4 regions of the Streptomyces sp. NPDC002088 genome follow, and region 1 is predicted to be linked to each of the others. Evidence: riboswitches for the same ligand, from Rfam matches in the RefSeq annotation. Region 1 holds a riboswitch; each other region holds the start of a gene.
What was found. Region 1 has a riboswitch for cyclic di-AMP ahead of ABT114_RS03595 (C40 family peptidase). Riboswitches for the same ligand answer to the same signal wherever they lie in the genome.
Positions count from the first base shown of each region.

Region 2: another riboswitch for cyclic di-AMP. It lies ahead of ABT114_RS07240 (M23 family metallopeptidase); the one in region 1 lies ahead of ABT114_RS03595 (C40 family peptidase).
Region 3: another riboswitch for cyclic di-AMP. It lies ahead of ABT114_RS31585 (M23 family metallopeptidase); the one in region 1 lies ahead of ABT114_RS03595 (C40 family peptidase).
Region 4: another riboswitch for cyclic di-AMP. It lies ahead of ABT114_RS00265 (M23 family metallopeptidase); the one in region 1 lies ahead of ABT114_RS03595 (C40 family peptidase).

Region 1 covers NZ_JBEOXO010000001.1:762,452-765,795, reverse strand. Annotated here, with positions in the region: gene ABT114_RS03600 (NlpC/P60 family protein) at 1-924, shown strand, start outside; cyclic di-AMP (ydaO/yuaA leader) riboswitch at 1,279-1,452, shown strand; gene ABT114_RS03595 (C40 family peptidase) at 1,461-2,903, shown strand; gene ABT114_RS03590 (hypothetical protein) at 2,900-3,058, shown strand; gene ABT114_RS03585 (SUMF1/EgtB/PvdO family nonheme iron enzyme) at 3,141-3,344, shown strand, end outside.
Region 2 covers NZ_JBEOXO010000002.1:750,725-754,068, forward strand. Annotated here, with positions in the region: gene ABT114_RS07235 (PP2C family protein-serine/threonine phosphatase) at 65-1,336, shown strand; cyclic di-AMP (ydaO/yuaA leader) riboswitch at 1,620-1,776, shown strand; gene ABT114_RS07240 (M23 family metallopeptidase) at 1,788-2,825, shown strand; gene ABT114_RS07245 (aldo/keto reductase) at 3,009-3,344, shown strand, end outside.
Region 3 covers NZ_JBEOXO010000018.1:9,221-12,564, reverse strand. Annotated here, with positions in the region: gene ABT114_RS31590 (GntR family transcriptional regulator) at 1-488, opposite strand, end outside; gene ABT114_RS31585 (M23 family metallopeptidase) at 701-1,453, opposite strand; cyclic di-AMP (ydaO/yuaA leader) riboswitch at 1,466-1,631, opposite strand; gene ABT114_RS31580 (M16 family metallopeptidase) at 1,877-3,280, opposite strand; gene ABT114_RS31575 (M16 family metallopeptidase) at 3,277-3,344, opposite strand, start outside.
Region 4 covers NZ_JBEOXO010000001.1:58,560-61,903, reverse strand. Annotated here, with positions in the region: gene ABT114_RS00275 (rhamnogalacturonan lyase family protein) at 1-6, opposite strand, end outside; gene ABT114_RS00270 (GDSL-type esterase/lipase family protein) at 6-1,076, opposite strand; gene ABT114_RS00265 (M23 family metallopeptidase) at 1,275-2,192, opposite strand; cyclic di-AMP (ydaO/yuaA leader) riboswitch at 2,197-2,355, opposite strand; gene ABT114_RS00260 (alpha-galactosidase) at 2,659-3,344, opposite strand, start outside.

The sequences.
Region 1 (3,344 bases):
GCATGGCGGTCGGCGTCGGCCGAGCCGACCGCGTGGGCCATCGACGTCACCGACTCCACCTTCGCCAAGGGCCGGGTGGGCCTGCGCGCCCTGGCCAACAAGGGCTGTACGAACCTGCCGGTCACGCTGTCCGTCAGCCGCTACGAGGTGGACGCCGCGAACTGGGAGACCCCGCCGACCGTCACGCACGGCGACTGGGTGCGGGTGCTGCCCGAGCCGTTCGACGGGACGTGGACGACGCAGCTGGAGCAGACGATCCGCGACTGGGCGGGCTCCACCGTCCCCGACGTCCTCGCCTACGCCGCGATGTTCCTCGGCGACGCTCCGGCGGTGACGGCCGGCGCCGGACCGGCCCAGGGCAAGCAGGTGCTGGGCGAGGCCGGGTACGGCTACCTCGACCCTCAGGGTTACCGCTACGAGGGTGCCGACTTCCACGAGTACATGAACGTGGGCTGGACCTTCCCCGACGGGACCTACACCGGACCGTCCAGCAAGCAGGTCGGCAACCTCGACTGCTCGGGCTACACGCGGATGGTCTACGGCTACCACATGGGCGTGCCCCTGGCCGCCGGCGAGGACACCTCCGGAAACCGGATTCCGCGCAAGTCGCGAGACATCGTCGACTACGCGCCCGGGGTGGTCATCGACCGCACCGACGGCACCAACCCGCCCGCGGCTGCGCTGCTCCAGCCCGGCGACCTGGTGCTGTTCAACGCCGACTCGGGCGACGACGACCCCGAAACGGACACCGTGACCGTCGACCACGTCGGCATCTACCTGGGCACGGACGCGACCGGCAAGCGCCGCTTCCTCTCCAGCCGCAAGACGGTCAACGGGCCCACCATGTCCGACCTGGGCGGCGCGTCGCTGCTCGACGGCACGGGCACGTACGCCACGAAGCTGCACACCGTGCGCCGTATCTGAAACCTGCCGCAGAGTCAGCCGATCTCCCAGAGGAACCGGTGGGTGTGAATCCCGAAGTACGGCGTAGACCACCTCTGGGCGATCGGCCAGGGCTGCGGCGAACAGCCCGGTGTGGGTGTCCACGTCCAGCTCGATGGTGTCGGGGAACATGAACGCCATGTTGCCGACGCCGCCCATGTCCACCAGCTCGGCGAACAGTTCCAGCGGCGGCCACCCGCCCCGGAAGAGGCCATAGGGAAATGAAGGTCACAATTACGTATCGGACATTCCGCTCTTCAACCTTCACACGAGCCGCACAAATTAGCTAAGTTGGCGTCAGGCCGCTCGGATCCCTCCGGCGAATCCCGCCGGGCCGTGCAGCCTCCGCCGAGTCCGGTGAACCACTGCGGCCGCCGGAGCCGGGGACCCAACCGATCTTTGGGGTGAATCGGCCCAACTGCCCTATGGGGCAAGGGCTGTAGGGCACGCCTTCCGGAACCCCCGCCCGAACCCGACAGCTAACTCGGTAGGCGGTGCACGGAAGGAGTACGTCGCCGATGGCGCCGGAACGCGACACGCGCCCCGAAGGTCTCGGCCTCCCCGGAACGGACGCGGTCAGCCGCGAGGAGATCCGGCGGCGGATCAACACCCTCTACGACCGCGCCGAGACCGACACGGGGAACTACAACGCCACCCGCGCGATGACGACGGGGACACGCAGGCCCGCCGCACCGCTGCGCGCCACTGAGCGCAGGCAGGCCGACCCCGCCCTCGACACTGTCGCCCGGCAGTGGTTCGACGTGGCGCGCGCCAAGTTGGGCCCGACGGTTGCGGCGGTGCTGCCGGCCGACAGGATGCCCGACCCTCCGGCCGCGGCCCGACCCGCTCGCCCGGCGGAACTCCCGGCCGCGGTTCCGGCGCCCCGTCTCGAACTGGAGGCACCCGTCAAACGCGTCCCGGAGCTCACCGCCGGGCCCATCGCCGCGCTGTCGGCCACGCCAGGAAGCCGGCGGGACGCCCTCCCTGCCCTCACGGCGCCCTACGCTCCTCCGGCTCTCCCGGCCGCGCTGCCCGCATCCGCGCCCGCGCCCGCCACCAAGTCACGGCAGTCCGCGCTGCGGACGACGAAGGAACAGATCCGGGAAAAGCTCACCACGGCGCGGGAGTTGTTGTCCCGGCAGATCACCCTGCGCAACACACCGCCCGCCGCGCTCGAAGCCGCGCCGACGGCCGAAGCCCTGTGGTCGGCCCCTGCGCAGCAGGATCCTCTGCGCGGCGAGGGAGGCGCGGGAGCCGGCTGGCTCACACAACCGGCGATCAGCCTCGACACCATCCCCGTCGACAGCGGGTACACGAACGCACCTGTCGACACCGGGCAGTTCAGCGTCCCCCTCGACAGCGCCCTCCTCGGCACCGAGTACACAACCGGACAGTTCAGCCTCCCTGCCGACACGGCGTACACGAACAGTCCTGTCGAAACCGGGCAGTTCAGCCTCCCCGTCGACACGCCATACACGAACAGCCCTGTCGACACCGGACAGTTCAGCCTCCCCCTCGGCACCGGATACGCGAACACCCCCGTCGACACCGGCCTGTTCAGCGTCGCCACCGTCCCCGTCGGCGTGCCGGAAGCGACGTACAGCGGCAAGGCCGCGAAGGCTCTCGATTTCGCCCGCGCCCAGATCGGCAGACCGTGCCTGTGGGGTGCGACCGGACCGGAGTCGTACGACTGCTCCAGCCTGACCCAGGCCGCCTGGAAGGCCGCCGGGGTCGCGCTCCCCCGCACGGCGATCGACCAGGCCCGCACCGTCGCGGCGATTCCGCTCACCGAGCTCCAGCCAGGCGACCTCATCTTCTTCTACGGCGATGTCAGCCACGTCGGCCTCTGCACGGGCAACGGCACGATGATCCACGCACCGGGCCCGGGCGCTTCCGTGCGCGAGGAGTCGATCTTCTTCGCCGGGCAGACGGCGATCCACAGCGCGGCACGGCCCGCGTGAACTTCGGGTTCGCGACAAGGGATTTGGGTGAGCTGGTCACGGTCCCGGCCGAGCAGGTCACCCTGTCCGACCTGCGAACGCGGCGCAGCTGGGTGGTCGAGCTCGCGCCCTACCAGCTGGCGACCGTATCGGTAACCCAGGCGTTGCGCGGGTGACGGGTCGGCGCCCGAGCGCGGGAACGGCGGAGGTAACGGCGGCGAGGACGTCGCGTGGGACACGTCTGCGGACAGCTATCGGCTGCCGACCGAGGCGGAGTGGGAGCGCGCCTGCCGCGCCGGTACGGCGGGCCCCCGCTACGGCCCCCTCGACGAGATCGCCTGGCACCGGGGCAACTCACGGGAGCGGATCCACCACGTGGGCGCCAGGCGGCACTGGAGCTGCCGGGCCTGCGTGCGACGGCGCAGCCACCCCACCTTCCGGGTCGACGTCGTCGGATTCCGC
Region 2 (3,344 bases), on a different contig from region 1:
CGGCAAACCTGGAACCTTCGTGGCGTGAGCGCGGGAGTTCGCGCGGGACGGCGGGAGACAAGTGGTGCGGCCTGGTGACCTGACGGGCGAGGGCCCACCCGACGAGCCCGCCACCCCCTACGACGACTACCGCGTCGTCCCCTACGCCCGGGCCGGCGGCCGGCTCCCGGCCGACCCGGTGCCCGACCCCGGCCTCGGCGACGAGGCGCCCGTTCCGCCCGTCCCTCCCGGTGCGGGCGGTTCAGGCGGTTCGGGCGACGCGGAGCGGCGGATCTCGTCCGTGCGGGCCCTCCTCCAGATGGTCCCCGTGCTGCTGGCCGTCGGCGGCATCGTCTACGACCTCTGCACCCCCCGCGACTTCACCGCGATCCCCTTCTTCACAGCCGCCCCCCTGGTGGCAGCCCCGCTGTACTCCTTCGTCGGCACCGTCGTCACGGGGGCCGCCGCCTTCGTCGCCGCGTACGCCGTACACGCCAGGTTCGGGCTGAGCCCGGACGCGGACATGGTCACCGAGGTCGTCACCGTGGCCACGGTGGCCGCCATGGCCGCGGTCATCAACCGCGGTGTGCGCCGCGGCGACCAGCGGCTCGCCAGCGCCCGCGAGATCGCCGAGGCCGCCCAGCGCGCGGTGCTGCCCGAGCCCGCCGGGCAGATCGGCGGGTACGACATCGCGGCCCGCTACGAGGCGGCCCAGGCAGACGCCTTCATCGGCGGCGACCTGTACGCGGTGCAGGACAGCCCGCGCGGGGTGCGCCTCGTCGTCGGGGACGTACGGGGCAAGGGGATGGGCGCGGTGGCGGCCGTGGCCGTCATCATCGGCGCCTTCCGGGAGGCCGCCGAGCAGGAGGCGACGCTGGAGGCGGTCGCGCAGCGGCTGGAGCGGGCGCTGGCGCGCGAGGGCACGCGGCGCGACGGGCTGGACGCCTTCGAGGGATTCACCACCGCCGTACTCGCCGAGTTCCCGCACGGCGACGGGGTCGTCCGGATCCTCAACCGCGGGCATCCGCCGCCGCTGCTGCTGCACCCGGACGGCACCGTGCGCACGCTGCTCGCCCGCGAGCCGGCCCTGCCGCTCGGCATGGGCGAGCTGGGCACCTGGCCCGACCACGCGGACGAGGCCGGCTTCCCGAGCGGCGCCACCCTGCTCCTGCACACCGACGGCGTCTCCGAGGCCCGCGACGCCTACGGCCGCTTCTACGACCCCGAGGAGCGGCTCGCGGGCCGCCGCTTCCGCGACCCCGAGGCGCTGCTTGCCGCCCTCGCGGAGGACGTGCGCCGGCACTCCGGGGGCGGGATGACGGACGACATGGCGCTGCTCGCCGTACGACGGCCGTGACCGATGGCCGGGTACCCACCTCCGTGACCGGGAGTGACCGGACGACCCCCCTGCGCATAACATCTGAGTCACCATCAAAACCTGTGTGTTTCCTGAGGTGTTCCCGCGGGGGCGCGCAGGGGGCGCAAATGAGGGGTAACTCGCCCGATTTCCGCCGGTCATGGCCTGTAAGTCCAGGCCGAAAATGTTAATGATCAAGCAGAACGGCTTGGAATCACGCCCCCGGGTCTATTAACGTTCGATAACGCAGCGCGGTCGTCCCAGCCGTCACAAGAGACGGCTCCGTGCGCACGCGCCGAATCCCGCAAGGGAACCGGGGAACCACCACCTTGGGGTGAATCGCACGGACACCGCCGTGAAAAACGGGCGGTATACGCGCGTAGGAGACCTTCCTGCTCCGAACCCGTCAGCTAACCCGGTAGGCGAGAAGGAAGGAAAGGAGCACGCCCACGTGGCGTCCAACCGGCCTGCCCCAGAAGCCCCGTTCGTGCCGAGTCAGCGCAGCACCGAGCCCTTCGGCTACGGCAGCTACCGCACCGACGAGGGCCAGTGGGAGGAGTGGAACCCCACCGAGGAGTCCCTCGCCCCCGTACGCGGCCGGCATCGCGTCGCCAAGCAGCGCGGCGGACTCGCCCGCAGCTCCACCGTCCTGGGCGTCGGCGTCATAGCCGCCGTCGGCGCGGGCGGCATGGCCAGCGCCAACACCGGCAAGCCGCCGGTGTCCATCTCCATGCCCGACCTGCCCTCCGTCGGCTCCTTGCTGTCCGACGACGACTCCGCGGACTCCGCCAAGGGCTCCGCGACCCCGCTCAGCAGCATCGGCGTGACCTCCGCCGACACCGCCCAGGGCGCCACCGACGCCGGCGAGGCGCTGCGCAGCCGCATCATGGCCCAGGCCGAGCAGCAGCAGGACCAGGTCGAGACCAAGGCCGCCGCCGCCGAGGCCGCCGCGGCCGAGAAGGCGGCTGCCGACGCGGCCGCCAAGGCCGAGCAGGAGGCGGAGGCCAAGGCCGCCGCCGCCAAGAAGAAGGCGGAGGAGGAGGCCGCGAAGAAGGCCGAGGCCGAGCGCCTGGCCGAGCTGGCCAAGCAGTACACGCTGCCGACCTCCTCGTACACGATCACCTCGACCTTCGGCGAGGCCGGCTCGATGTGGTCCTCCGGCTACCACACGGGCCTCGACTTCGCCGCGCCCACCGGGACGCTCATCAAGGCGATCCACAGCGGCACGATCACCGAGGCGGGCTGGGCCGGCTCCTACGGCTACCGCACGATCCTCACCCTCGACGACGGCACCGAGCTGTGGTTCTGCCACCAGTCGTCGATCAGTGTCAGCGTCGGACAGAAGGTCACCACGGGCGACGTCATCGGCCGCGTGGGCGCCACCGGCAACGTCACGGGGCCGCACCTCCACCTCGAGGTCCACCCGGGCGGCAGCGCGGACGGGATCGACCCGATGGCCTGGCTGAGAGGCAAGGGACTCACCCCCTGAGGCATCTCCTGAGGCATCCCCTGAGGGTGGTCGCCTTCCTTTGATCCCCCTGGTTCCCTGATCTCCTGATCCCCGGCGGCCCTGACGACACCCCCCGACGTCAGGGCTGCCGGTCTTTGCCGGTTTCCGGATTTCCGGGTAAATGCGGAATGCAGGCTTCTGGTGCGGGTGTTGAAGTTGAGCATGACTTCTCTTCGCAAGCTCGGCTCCTCCGACCTCGAGGTCTTCCCGCTCTCCCTCGGCGGCAACGTCTTCGGCTGGACCGCCGACGAGGCCCAGTCCTTCGCCGTGCTCGACGCCTACGCGGCCGCCGGCGGCAACTTCGTCGACACCGCCGACTCCTACTCCGCGTGGATCGACGGCAACAAGGGCGGCGAGTCCGAGACCATCATCGGCAAGTGGGTCAAGGCCCGCGGCAACCGCGCCGACGTCGTCATCGCCACCAAGGTCAGCCAGCACCCGGAGTTCCCCGGCCTGACCGCCGCGAACATCAAGGCCGCCGCCGATGCCTCCCTGCGC
Region 3 (3,344 bases), on a different contig from region 1:
GGCGCCTCGACCGCGTACATCCAGGCGATCTTGTGCCGCAGCTGGGTGAGCGTGGAGGTCAGGGCTTGACTGCCGGACGCCTGCGCGAGCGTCTCGTGGAACCAGCCGCCCAGGGAGCGCAGATCCTCGCTGTTGCCCCGCCTGGCCCGCTCCTGGCCCAGCCGGACGAGGCCGCGCAGCACCTTCAGATGGGCCTCGGTACGTCGCTGGGCGGCCCGAAAGGCGCCGAGGGGCTCCAGGAGCATGCGCATCTCCAGCAGGTCGGAGGCCTCCAGCTCGGTGGGCTCCGCGACGCACGCGCCCGCGTGCCGACGGGTCACCACGAAACCCTCCGCCTCCAGGGTGCGCAGGGCCTCCCGGACGGGGACGCGCGAGACGCCGTAGCGGCGCGCGAGGAGTTCCTCGGTGAGCCGGCTGCCGCGCTCGTAGACACCGGCGACGATGTCGTCCCGGATCGCCGTGCATACCGAGTGCGCCGGAATACGCATGACCGACCTCCGCCTTAATCCCCGTGAAACGTCGCCGATTGACGTGCGTTCAGTGACTCTATTGCAATCAGCTGCAATTTCCGACGGGAGGCCGGAATCCAGGGATATTTTTTGGACAGCGGGGCCTCTGAAACGCCGAAAGCCCCGGCTCGGGGGGCCGGGGCTTCGGTATGTCTCGCCGTCCGTTGTCGGACGTTCACGCCGGGCGAGCGTCAGATGTTGACACCGTGCTTGCGGAGGTAGGCGACGGGGTCGATGTCCGAGCCGTACTCAGCGGTCGTACGGGCCTCGAAGTGCAGGTGCGGGCCGGTGACGTTGCCGGTCGCACCGGAGAGGCCGATCCGCTCGCCCGTGGTGACCTTCTGGCCCACGGAGACGCCGATGGACGACAGGTGGCCGTACTGGGTGTACGTGCCGTCGTTCATCCTGATGACGACCTGGTTGCCGTACGCCCCGCCCCAGCCTGCCTCCACGACGGTGCCGTAGCCGACCGCGTGGACGGAGGTGCCGCTGGCGGCGTGGAAGTCGATGCCGGTGTGGCTGCCGGAGGACCAGAGCGAGCCGCCGCTGAGGTAGCCCGTGGACACGTAGGAGTGGGAGATCGGCGCCACGAACGTGTTGAGGCGCTTGCGCTCGGCCTCGCGGGCGGCGCGCGCCTTGGCCTCGCGCTCCTTCTTGGCCTTCTCCGCGGCCTTCTTGCGGGCGGCCTCCTCGGCCGCCTTCTGCTCGGCGGCCTGCTTCTGGGCGGCGGCCTGGGCGCCGATCTGCTCGGCGACCCAGTCGCCGATGGTGATGACCGGGGTGAGGCCGGTCTGCTCGACGGAGTTCTCGGCGGCGAGCGCGGGGGCGGCGAGGGTGCCCATGACGCCGGTGGTGGTGAGGGCCGCGATGCCGGCTGCCTGAGCGCTGGTGCGCTTCATCCGGCCGGGACGACGGTGCTTCCCGGGGGCGCACATGAACGCCATGTAGTGGCTGGTCCTTTCCTTCCCTCTCGCCTACCGGGTTAGCTGACGGGTTCGGAGCAGGAAGGTCTCCTACGGACCCCCTCGCGGCACGCGCGGGCGTCCGATTCACCCCAGGGACTGCGATTGGGTCCCCGGCTCCCCTGGCTTGCGCCGTACGGGGACTCGGCGATGGCTGTCCGCTGCCGCGGGCGCGGCGCACTGCCTGACGAACAGCCCGGACGACCGTACGGGCGCCGTCTTTCAATCCTCAAACGGATCAGAGCTTTTGTAGCGCATGCCACAGGGCAGACAGGTAACTCTCCCTCAATTCGGACATTCTCCGGACATTGAGGGGCCCTGGCGACTCATCAGTCACCAGGGCCCCTACGCGCGCGTGCCTCTGCTCTGCCTCTGCTTGGCTTCTGCTTGGCTTCTGCTTGGCTTCTACTCGGCGGACACGACGGTGACTTCACCGATACCGAGGGCCTCGACGGGCTCCTTGATCTGCGCTGCGTCGCCGACGAGGATCGTCACCAGACGGTCCACGGGGAAGGCGTTCACGGCCGCCGCGGTGGCCTCCACCGTGCCGGTCGCGGCGAGCTGCTGGTACAGCGTCGCCTGGTAGTCGTCGGGCAGGTGCTGCTCGACCTGGTCGGCCAGCGTGCCCGCAACGGCCGCCGCCGTCTCGTACTTCAGCGGCGCCACACCGACGAGGTTCTGCACGGCGACATCCCGCTCGGCGTCGGTCAGGCCCTCCGCGGCGAGCGTGCGCAGCACGGTCCACAGGTCCTGCAGGGCGGGACCGGTGTTGGGGGTGTCCACGGAGCCGCTGATGGCGAGCATCGCGGCGCCCGTAGCCCCTCCGGGGGACGAGGGGGCCGCCGACCTGAGGACCTGCCCGAACGCGCGCACACCGTAGGTGTAGCCCTTCTCCTCGCGCAGGACGCGGTCCAGACGGGAGGTGAGGGTGCCGCCGAGGCAGTACGTGCCGAGCACCTGTGCGGGCCACACGCGGTCGTGCCGGTCGGCGCCGGTGCGGCCGATCAGCAGCTGCGTCTGGACGGCGCCGGGGCGGTCCACGATGACGACGCGGCCGGTGTCGTCGGCACTCACCGGCGGCACGGGGCGGGGCTCGGCCGAGGAGCCCGTCCAGGCGCCCAGGGTGTCGCCCAGCAGCTCGTCCAGGTCGATGCCGGCGAGGTCACCGACGACCACGGCGGTGGCCGTGGCGGGGCGGACGTGCCGGTCGTAGAAGACCCGCACGGCCGCGGAGTCGATCTTCGCGACCGTCTCCTCGGTGCCCTGGCGCGGGCGCGACATGCGCGAGGTGGCCAGGAACAGTTCCTTGGAGAGCTCCTTGGCGGCACGGCGGGCGGGGTTGGCCAGCTCGTGCGGGATCTCATCGAGCCGGTTGCGGACCAGCCTCTCGACCTCGCTGTCCGCGAACGCGGGCGCCCTGAGGGCGTCGGCGAGCAGGCCGAGCGCCTTGGCCAGGCGAGACGCCGGGACTTCGAGGCTCAGGCGTACGCCGGGGTGGTCGGCGTGCGCGTCGAGGGTGGCTCCGCAGCGCTCCAGTTCGGCGGCGAACTCCTCGGCGGAGAGCTTGTCGGTGCCCTCCGAGAAGGCCCGCGCCATGATCGTGGCCACGCCGTCGAGACCGGCCGGTTCGGCCTCCAGGGGCGCGTCGAGGAGCACCTCGACGGCGACGACCTGCTGGCCGGGCCGGTTGCAGCGCAGGAGGGTCAGGCCGTTGTCCAGGGTGCCGCGCTCGGGCGCCGGGAAGGCCCAGGGCCTGGCCTCGCCCGGCCGGGGCTGCGGGTGGAACTCCATCGTGGCGAGCTCGGTCACTGGGCCGCCTCCTCGGTCTCGTCGGTGGCTTCCACGGTCGCCGCGGACTCCGGGTCTTCGGTGC
Region 4 (3,344 bases), 700 kb from region 1:
GTGCACTAGTGCTGCTCCTTTGCGAGAAGGGCGATCAGCCGGTCGGCCACCTTGCGGTGGCCCTGGGCGCTCGGATGGACGGTCCCGTTGAAGTCCCCGTCCGCCGCCGAGAGCCAGTCGGTCGTGTCGACGAACTCGATGCCGGTGTCGGTGCCGGCGAGTTCACCGACCACGGCCGCGATGTCGTCGGCGTGCGCGCCGTTGAAGGGGCGCAGCGCGAGGATGCGGGCGTGCGGTGCGGCGGCGCGGAGTTGTTCGAGGTAGGCGCGGTAGGCGGGGCGGAAGGCGTCCGCGCCGAACGCGGTGTCGTTGGTGCCCTGGTTGACGACGATCACATCGGCGTTCCGGTCCGGATCCGCCGGGGAGCCGGCGTAGTTCCAGCCGTAGGCGTCCCCGGCCGCCGGCACTCCCCCGTTGCCGGTCTGGAGAACCCCCTGCCGGCCGAAGCCGACCTGGGTGAGCGAGGCGTGCAGGGCGTCGGCGACGAGGGTCGGGTAGGCGACGGTGCCGTCGGCGCAGTCGGAGGTGTTGGCCTCACACAGCGCCATCACGCCCTGGGTGATGGAGTCGCCGTAGAAGGCCACCGTACTTTTCGGCGCACGGAGTTGGGGCAGCAGGTGCCCGCCTCGCTCCAGCCGCAGCCCGGTCAGTGCGACGCCCGTCTCCAACGGCGGAGTCCATCGGTTGACGCGGGAGAAGACGTCCTTCACGGAGATCTCGACGATGTGGACCCCGCGGCCGTCGGCCGTGATCTCCACGTCGCTCTGGTCCACGGCCCGCAACTGCTTCGGGCCGCCATCGACCGACACGTAGATCTGAGCCGGCACGGTGATCGACGCGATGTCGAACAGGGCGTGCGCGCTCCCGCCGGTGAAGCGGAACCGGAGCCGCGAGCCGGAGTTGACAGTGACGGCCGCCCCGGCGGACCGGCTCCAGTGGCCCTCGTAGGCGAGCCGCCGGTCGTCGGGGCGTACGACATTCGGAGCTACGGACGCGAAGACGGGCGCAGTGGCCCCCAGGAGGATCCCCGCGGCCAGCGCCACGCTCAGGCAGGTGCGTCGGCCGACGCTGGGCACGGGGACCTCCGAAGGAAATAGAAAGCGCTTGCATCGCTACGGAGATCACTTTGGTCCCACCCTGCCGCCACTGTCGAGACCCTGGACACCCCTGCCACAAGATCGCAACACAGTGATCATGAACGCGCAAAATCGAACATACTGAAGGCCGGACCCCGGGGATCGGGGTCCGGCCTTCAGCGGAGCGGGGAGCAGGCGTCAGACGGCGACGCCGTGCGAACGGAGGTAGGCGACCGGGTCGACGTCCGAGCCGTAGTCCGGCGTGGTCCGGATCTCGAAGTGCAGATGCGGGCCGGTCACGTTGCCGGTCGCACCCGAGAGGCCGACCTGCTGCCCCGCGGTCACGGTCTGGCCGGCCGAGACGGAGAGCTGGGACAGGTGGCCGTACTGCGCGTAGTAGCCGTCGGCGAGCTTGATGACGACCTGGTTGCCGTACGCGCCGCCCCAGCCCGCCGAGACCACGGTGCCCGCGCCCACGGCCTTGAGCGAGGTGCCGGTCGGGACGACGAAGTCGACGCCGGTGTGGTACCCGCTGGACCACATGCTGCCCGCCACGTGGTAGGCGGTGCCGATCGTGGCACCGGCGACCGGGAGGGCGTAGCCGCCACTGATGGAGGTGCTGGTGGCGCTCGTGGCGTCGACGGCCTGCGCGCTGGTCGACTTCACCGCGGAGGCGTCCGAGACGGCGGACTTCGGCGAGGCGGACTTCGACGCGGAGGTCTCGGCGCCGGACTCGGTGCCGGTGCTCGCGGCGGCCTTCTTGCCGAGGCTGAGCTTCAGCCCGGGGTGGATCAGCGACGGGTTGCCGCCGACGGCCACACGGTTGTCCTCGTAGAGCTTGTGCCAGCCACCGCTGACGTTCTGCTCATCGGCGATCTTCGACAGGCAGTCGCCGGTCCGCACCGTGTAGGTCCGGGCACCCGCGCTCTTCGTGACGGCCTTCTTCCCGGTCACCGGAACGGACTGCACGGCCTTTTCGGAAACCGACTGCGCCGCGTGCGCACCGGTGGCCCCCATGAGCGGGAGGGCGAGCGCCGCGCCGCCGGTTCCGGCGACGGCGATCGAGCGAGTGAAGCGCCGGTTCTTGGGACGGCGGTGCTTACCCTTCGCGGGCATGGCGAATTCCTCTCCGGCGCCTGCGAGGTGAGCTGTCGGGTGCGGGCTGGAGATGCCCGGCCACGCTCGCGGCGTGGCTGTACCCCAAGCCGTTCCGGAGACCGGAACAGGCGGTCGTGCCTGTGGGTCCCCCGCTCCTGCCGTGCACGGGTGAGTGTGCGGGCACCGGGCGGCGGCAGGATTAGGCGTCCGCCCGGATCGGTGTGGAACGTAAGCGAGCAAGACGCAACCGGACAAGCGGCCTGTTCCGGATCTGCCCGTTTTACTTGATCCGTTACGGGATTTCCCGGTCACCCTCCGTGAATTCCCTCTACTCCCCTTCTTCAATTCACTGAAAAGGCACATGAATTACGTGAGCATGATGAGCGACATACGGTCACCGATATGACGCTCCTCACGCACCCTTTCTTCAGCTTCCTTTATTCCAGAGCGAGTTGGAATGAAGGCTGCAATTCGGACAGATCACTCAGATGCGGCGCAGGCGGATAACCGTCGCATCGAGGTCGCCGTGCAGCCCTGTGCGCAACCCGTGGTGCAGCAGCACCGCACCCCGGTGAACTTCGCCCGTTTCGCGGCATTCGTACGACGCCGTCGGGTCGAGGCCCCGCAGCCGCAGCGCCGGCACGGGCTCGCCGTACCGCTGCGCCTGGAGGCAGGCGAGGACGACGGCCTCGTCCCCGCGGACGTACTGCACGGCGCTCAGTCCGCCCTGCGGGGGCCGCAGCCGGTAGAGGTCGCCGTGCTGCACCAGCGGCCGGATCTCCTTGTAGAGGCCGACCCAGTCCCGCGCCTCGGCGAGCTCCTCCTCGGTCCATCGGGTGAGGTCTCCGCCGACGCCGAGCACCCCGGCCATGGCGCTCACGAACCGGAACCGCAGCGAGCTCACCCGGCCGTTGAGCTGGACGTTGGGGCTGTCGGTGACCCAGGCGGCCATGACCCGCGCGGGGTGGACCTGACTGAAACCGTGCTGGATGGAAAGCCGGTCGAGCGGATCGGTGTTGTCGGAGGTCCACACCTGGTCCGTACGGCTCATGATCCCGAGGTCGATCCGGCCGCCGCCGCCCGAGCAGGACTCGAAGGCGACGCCGGGGTGGGCCGCCCGGAGCCGGTCCAACAGGGCGTACAAGGCGTGCACATGGTCGACCCACAGCC